Paraflavitalea devenefica: one gene and its partner. The protein of the gene in region 2 interacts with the protein of the main gene of each other region in a pairwise test. Links are inferred from orthologs where the notes say so. Each region holds a gene or a part of one and is shown on either strand. Other genes may lie near its edges.

Region 1 (3,436 bases), on a different replicon or contig from region 2:
TTTTTTGTCGTGGATGTGAAAGGCTTCCAGTTCTTCAAACACATCTTTGATCTCCACTCCATAGGCCCCGATGTTCTGCATAGGACTGGCGCCTACATTGCCGGGAATGAGGGAAAGGTTCTCCACGCCGGCCAGGTTCCTTTGCAGGCAGTGCTCTACAAAGGAGTGCCAGTTCTCTCCTGCCCCTGCTTTTACATATACATGGCTCTTGTCTTCCTTTACAACGTTTACACCCTTCACCTCATTCTTTGCTACCAGTCCATCGTAGTCCTTTGTAAACAGGATATTACTACCGCCTCCCAGGATGAGGGCAGGCTTTGTAGCCGGTTGCACCTCCAATAGCTGCGATAGCTCATCTGTATCTGTAAAAGGGGCAAAGTGCCGGGCTTTCACATCAATGCCCATGGTATTGTATGGAAGGAGCGATATGTTTTGCTGGATCTGCATAGAAGTACTTAAATGCTCAATATTCAACTAAAATACTATATGGTATCAACATCAACAATGACAACCACTTTTCTGAAGCGTTGGTGCTGGTGCATGATAGCAATCTGCTCCTGGAGCTGTTGCTTGCAACGCTGTATGATCTGCGCTTCGCGGGGAAGCTTGATCATGAGCTCCATCAGGTATTGATTGCGTACCCGGTTTACGATGGGCTCTGCAGGCCCCACCAGGTAGTTGCCAAATTCCGTTTTCAGGGAGGCAGCAATGCTATTGGCCGCAGCATCCGCCACATCTTTGAGGTGGTGCTTAAAGGTAAGCAGGATACACCGGGAGAAGGGCGGGTAGGAGAACTGGCGGCGTCCTTCAATCTCATAATGATAAAAAGAACGGTAATCATGTTGCTGCACGTATTGCAGCACGGGGTGCCGTGTATTGGACACCTGTATCATTACATGCCCCTGCTCGTCTTTACGGCCTGCCCGGCCACTCACCTGCTCCATCAACTGGAAGGCGCGTTCATTGACCCGGAAATCGGCAAAGCTCAGCAGACTATCGGCGTCGAGGATGCCTACCAGCTCCACATGCTCAAAATCGAGTCCTTTCACCACCATCTGCGTACCTACCAGCATATCCAGCCTTTGCTGTTCAAACAACTGGATGAGGTTATCATGGGCCGTCTTCCCCCGTACACTGTCTACATCCATGCGGGCGATCCGGTATTTGGGAAATATTTCTTCCAGTTGCTCTTCTATTTTCTCTGTACCAAAGTTACGTTGCAGGAAGCGATCGCTGCCGCAGGCCATACAGGTGTGAACGGGTGGGTATACCGTACCACAATAGTGGCAATGCAGTTTATTGGTATTCTTGTGAAAGGTGAGCGATACATCGCAATACTTGCATTGTGGTATCCATCCGCAGGCCTGGCAGATCTGATAGGGTGAATATCCCCGGCGGTTCTGGAAAAGGATCACCTGCTTATTCCTTTGCAGCGAATGTTCAATCGCCACCTGTAATTCAGGGGAAATGATCACTTTATCTTTATCGGGACGCAGGATCTTTTTGGTATCAATGATGTTGATCACCGGCAGTTGCACGCCGCCAAAACGTTCATTCAGTTCTACCAGTCCATACTTCTGCGTCTGGGCATTGAAATAGCTTTCTATGGAAGGCGTGGCGCTGCCCAGCAACACCCGTGCATTGAACAGCGAGGCATAGTATACGGCTCCATCCCGTGCATGGTAGCGCGGTGCAGGGTCCTGCTGCTTATAGGAAGCATCATGCTCTTCATCGGCCACGATCAGTCCCAGGTCGCTGAAGGGAAGGAATAACGACGAGCGGGCGCCCAGCACGATCTTCAGCTCACCGGTCTTTACCTTGTTCCATATTTCCAGCCGTTCATTCTGGTTGAATTTACTGTGGTAGATGCCAATGTAGCCGCCGAAATGCCTTTGCAGGCGGCGTATGATCTGCGAGGTAAGGGCAATCTCCGGCAAGAGGTACAATACCTGTTTGCCCTTGCGCACATATTGCTCTATGAGTTTAATGTACACCTGTGTTTTACCACTGGAAGTAATGCCGTGCAGGAGGCAGACCGGTTTTTCCGCCATGGAGGTGTTGACCTCTTCCAGCGCTATTTGCTGGGCAGGCGTTAAGGTAAAGTCTATGTTGATGTTGCGCGGCAGGTACATCAGCCGGTCTACATGCCGCTTTTCCAGGAACAGGATGCTCTTATCTACCAGCCCCTTCAGTTGTGCATCGGAAGCGCCGCTCTTTTTGAGCAGTTGGGATTTGGATACCTCTCCTTCTGTTTTGACCAGGTGCAGGTAGCTCAGCAATAATTCCAGTTGCTTTTCGGCGCGCTGCAGCTTTTTATCTTCATTGAGCAGTTTGGCCAGTTCGTCTTCATTATCATATAGCGGGTTCAGCAATACGAAGGTCTCTTTTTTGGGCGTATAGGTTTCTTTGAGCGCTTCCCATACAAAGCATACCTTTTTATCAATGAGCCTTTTGATGACCGGGTATACATGCGAGGAATCCAGTACCTGTTGCACCTCGGCCAGTTTAAGTTCTTTCTTTAAGAGCAGTGCTTCCGCCACGAGGTATTCATCATGATCCAACTGATCGAAGTTCTCTCCATACTCTTCATTAAAGACCAGTTGGGTTTCACTGCTTAATTTAAAATGCGAAGGCAATGCCGCCGCCATCACCTCTCCTTCACTGCACATATAATAACGGGCAATCCACTCCCACAATTGCAATTGTTCCTTGTACACGATGGGCTCTGCATCCAGCACGTTGAGGATGTCTTTGGGCTCAAAGAATTCAGGCTTTTCGTTGTGCAGCCGCTTGACAACCCCTGCATATCTTTTTGTTTGCCGGAGCCCTACTTCCACCCGCACGCCTTCTTTTACCTGCTCTGCCAGGTGGTCGGGTACAGCCCAGGTATAGTTCTTGGGTAATGCCAGCGGTATGATTACTTCTGCAAACAAATTGAAAAAATTAAGGCGCAAGATACGCTTTAGCTATCACTCAATCCATGTGGCTTTGTATTCACGGAGCTTCTGTTCCATGATGTCAAATACCTTTTGTTTCAGCGCAGGGAGGTCTTTGTTGGTTAGTCCTGCTACGGGAACCGGCGCCAGGAATACAGATCTTGACCGGCCGGGATTGATGGAAAGGAGACTGCGGTAATGTTGCCTTGCATAAGCATCGAGGAACAGGACCGGCTTGATAGGGGTTTGTGTTTCGATAGCAATACGGAAAGCGCCATCGAAGAAATCCTTCACCGGCCGGTGGGTTTCATTGAAAGTGCCTTCCGGGAATATAAAGATGGAGATCCTTTTTTTAATGACCGATTTCAGCACGCGCACACTACGGGCCCGGTTTTCGGCACTGCTTCTGTCAACCGTCACCACTGCATTCTTGTAAATGAAACCGAAGATGGGCACTTTGGCCATTTCCACTTTGCCCAGTACCCGCACCTGCTGGCGGA
Region 2 (3,108 bases):
ATCTTCTTATTGCCGCTTTCTTCTTCATCAAATTCATCCCTGATCTCACCAATAATCTCTTCCAGGATATCTTCCAGGGTAATAATGCCGCTCGTGCCGCCAAACTCATCCACTACCACCGCAAAGTGGATCCGCTTGCCCTGAAACTCAGTCAGCAGGTCCTCTATATACTTTTGTTCATGTACAAAATAAGGCGGCCGCAACAGGGTTTGCCATTCAAAATCATCCGGTTCATTCAGGTGCGTGATCAGGTCTTTGGTATGGACAATCCCTTCAATAGTATCCAGGTTGCCTTTATATACCGGCAGGCGTGAATAATGCAGCTCTTCCACCACCTTCTTCAGCGCCTTAAAGCTAATGCCATGCTCCACGCCGCTTACATCCAGCCGGGTGCGCATGACCTGCTTTACCGTGATATTGGCAAACTTGTGAATACCTGCCAGTATGCGTTGTTCTTCTTCTTCATGGATGGTGGACCGTATCTCTTCTTCCAGTTGTTTCTGTACATAAGCGCGGGAAGCCCTGCCGCCAAATACCTTCTCTACCCGGTCTGACAAATGTACCAGCCAGCCGGCCATCCGTTTGAAAAGGTAATAGATCACTTCTACCAGGAAAGAGGATTCATAGGCCGAGCGGAGGTTATTCTGGTTGGCCCTTACCTTGGGCAATATTTCCCCGAATAAAACAAGCACCGCAGTGATCACCACCACCTTAATGGCATATACCAGGAACTGTACAAACCAGCCATCCTGTTTAAAAGTGAAAATGGGGTCTATCAGGAAGCTGGCCAGGATAATAATGGCAATATTGATCAGGGTATTGGCGATCACCAGGGATGCCTGTAATACCCTTGGCTCTTCCAGCAGGTTGGCAATGCGTTTCCAGCCGGAATCCTGCTTCGTTTTAAGCATATTCACATCCCGGTAGGTAAGGGAAAAAAAGGCCACCTTGGCCCCTGAAATAAAAAAAGAGATCAGTAACAGGAATAATACCACTGCAGACAATATGGTAGTGGCTTGTACGTTCACCGCCAATAATACGGGCTGCCATACATTGCCAGACAATAAACACGGGAAAGGATTATCCAAAGCAATTGGTTTTTGTTAACAATGATCGATCAACAAAGGTCGGCCACATTCCTGGGTGCCGAATCAGAAAGGCAGGTCAATGGGCCTGCCTGTAATAAACTGATTTTGTGCAAAAATATTATCATGGGCTGGAATGATCAAAATGGATTTGGGGGGTATCGCTGTTCTTAGCCCGCGTTTAATCAGCAAGATCAGCGTTAATCCATGAATCAGCGCTTAAAAAGGCAGGTCCTGTGAAGGTTCGCCCAGGGGAGGAACATCGGCATTAAATCCTTCTATATTCTCGCCATGTGTATTTGGATGTTGTCCATGGTGGCCGGCGCCATCCGTTCTCTTGTCCAGCATAATCAGGTTATCGCCCACCACCTCAGTAGCAAACTTCTTATTGCCTTCCTTATCTTCCCAGCTACGTGTGCGGAGGCGGCCTTCTATATACACTAAACTCCCTTTGTGCAGGTATTTCTGGGCCAGCTCTGCCAATCCCCTCCACAACACAACCGTATGCCATTCGGTCTGGGAAATCAGCTTGCCTGCCCTGTCCTTGAATGTTTCTGTGGTAGCCAATGGAAACTTAGCCACTGCAATATTACCTTCCAGGTACTGTACATCCGGGTCTCTTCCTAAATTGCCAATGAGCATAACCCTGTTAACGCCTCTCATAAATGGTAAGTTTATTGTTAGAAATCGTCTACCGGTTTTATTTACTCTTAAAGTTAATTTTTTTTGCAGATATTATTCCATTTTTTTAGCCCCCTAAGTGTTAATATGGGGGCATTCCGGCACAGTTAAAAAACTTAAAATAATTGTGCCAGCGACGACTTCTCCTCCAGGAAAGTATTGATCATGCGTGGGAAAGCATACTGTTTTAATTGTTTTTTATCAATCAATACATAATCCTTTAATGCAGCTACAGGCTTCTGCGTCGTAACAGTGATAAACTGTCCATGAATAAGCTGGTGGGTAAGCTGCTGATGATAAACTTTACTAATATGACTGACCGAATATGATTGCTTGCCTAATAACTTCTTTAAGAACGTCAGGTCCTGGAAAGTCTCCTGCACAGCAGCAGTGGCTTCATACAAAACAAACTCATGCAGGTCTTGCCAGATATCTTTATCTGCCCGTTGCCGGATATAGAACCGGTCTTCATACCGGATGATAAAATAATAGAACCAGCGCTCTTTCTTCGACAGGCTCTTTTCCTTAACTGGTAATTGCTTTACAAGATCGTGTTTAAACGCTTCACAATCGGTTTGTTGGGGGCAGACCGTGCACAAAGGGTTTTGCGGCTTGCAGATCACAGCGCCAAAATCCATGATCGCCTGGTTATAAATGCCTGGCATCTCCATATCCAATAAGGCCGTTGCCAGCTCCTGGTACAGCTTCTTTCCTGCTGTAGTATCAATAGGTGTGGAAATACCAAAATAACGGGCTATCACACGCTGTACATTACCATCTACAACAGCTTTGGGTTCATTAAAAGCAAAAGAGGCAATGGCAGCAGCCGTGTAGGGCCCAATACCTTTCAACTCTTTAATGGCATCATACGTAGAAGGAAATTTTCCTTTATACTCCTTCACTACTTTCTGTGCAGTAGCGATAAGATTTCTGCAACGTGTATAATAACCCAATCCTTCCCACAACTTAAATACTTTTTTCTCAGGTGCTTTGGCAAGATCTTCTATCGTAGGAAATGCAACGATAAATCTTTCATAATAGGCCAGTCCCTGTTCTACTCTTGTTTGCTGTAAAATGATCTCGCTCAGCCATATTTTGTAAGGATCCTTTTCTCCTTTCCAGGGCATAGAGCGGGTATTTTGGCTTTTATTCCAGTCTAGAAGCTTTTCAGTGAATATTGGTTTCATGGTAAATATTGAATATATAACATTCTGATAATGAGACAGGTTATATACAACCCGGCATGAAAATTGATACTCCTCAATATCAATTATTTAGACCTTTTCTTGCAAATGTGCGAATTAACATTTAATTTGAGTAATGAATTGATTTTGTGCCGTTT

Evidence for each region.
Region 1: the proteins of HB364_RS07385 (region 2) and priA interact in binary tests that used the Escherichia coli proteins (3 or more experiments, as listed by UniProt). The link is inferred for Paraflavitalea devenefica from one-to-one orthologs.

Annotation. Positions count from the first base shown.
Region 1 is NZ_JAARML010000008.1:142,069-145,504, forward strand. The notes cover bases 209-3,312. They hold priA (replication restart helicase PriA), read right to left. Parts: upstream 2,934-3,312; coding sequence 483-2,933; downstream 209-482. Other genes in these bases: murB (UDP-N-acetylmuramate dehydrogenase), read right to left, coding at 209-447; HB364_RS30845 (lysophospholipid acyltransferase family protein), read right to left, coding at 2,970-3,312. Outside these bases: more of murB, read right to left, coding at 1-208; more of HB364_RS30845, read right to left, coding at 3,313-3,436.
Region 2 is NZ_JAARML010000001.1:1,803,790-1,806,897, reverse strand. What follows is about bases 27-2,802. They hold HB364_RS07385 (single-stranded DNA-binding protein), read right to left. Parts: upstream 1,749-2,802; coding sequence 1,305-1,748; downstream 27-1,304. Other genes in these bases: mutY (A/G-specific adenine glycosylase), read right to left, coding at 1,883-2,802; gldE (gliding motility-associated protein GldE), read right to left, coding at 27-1,088. In the rest of the region: more of gldE, read right to left, coding at 1-26; more of mutY, read right to left, coding at 2,803-2,953. UniProt on the Escherichia coli protein: Plays an important role in DNA replication, recombination and repair. Binds to ssDNA and to an array of partner proteins to recruit them to their sites of action during DNA metabolism. Acts as a sliding platform that migrates on DNA via reptation.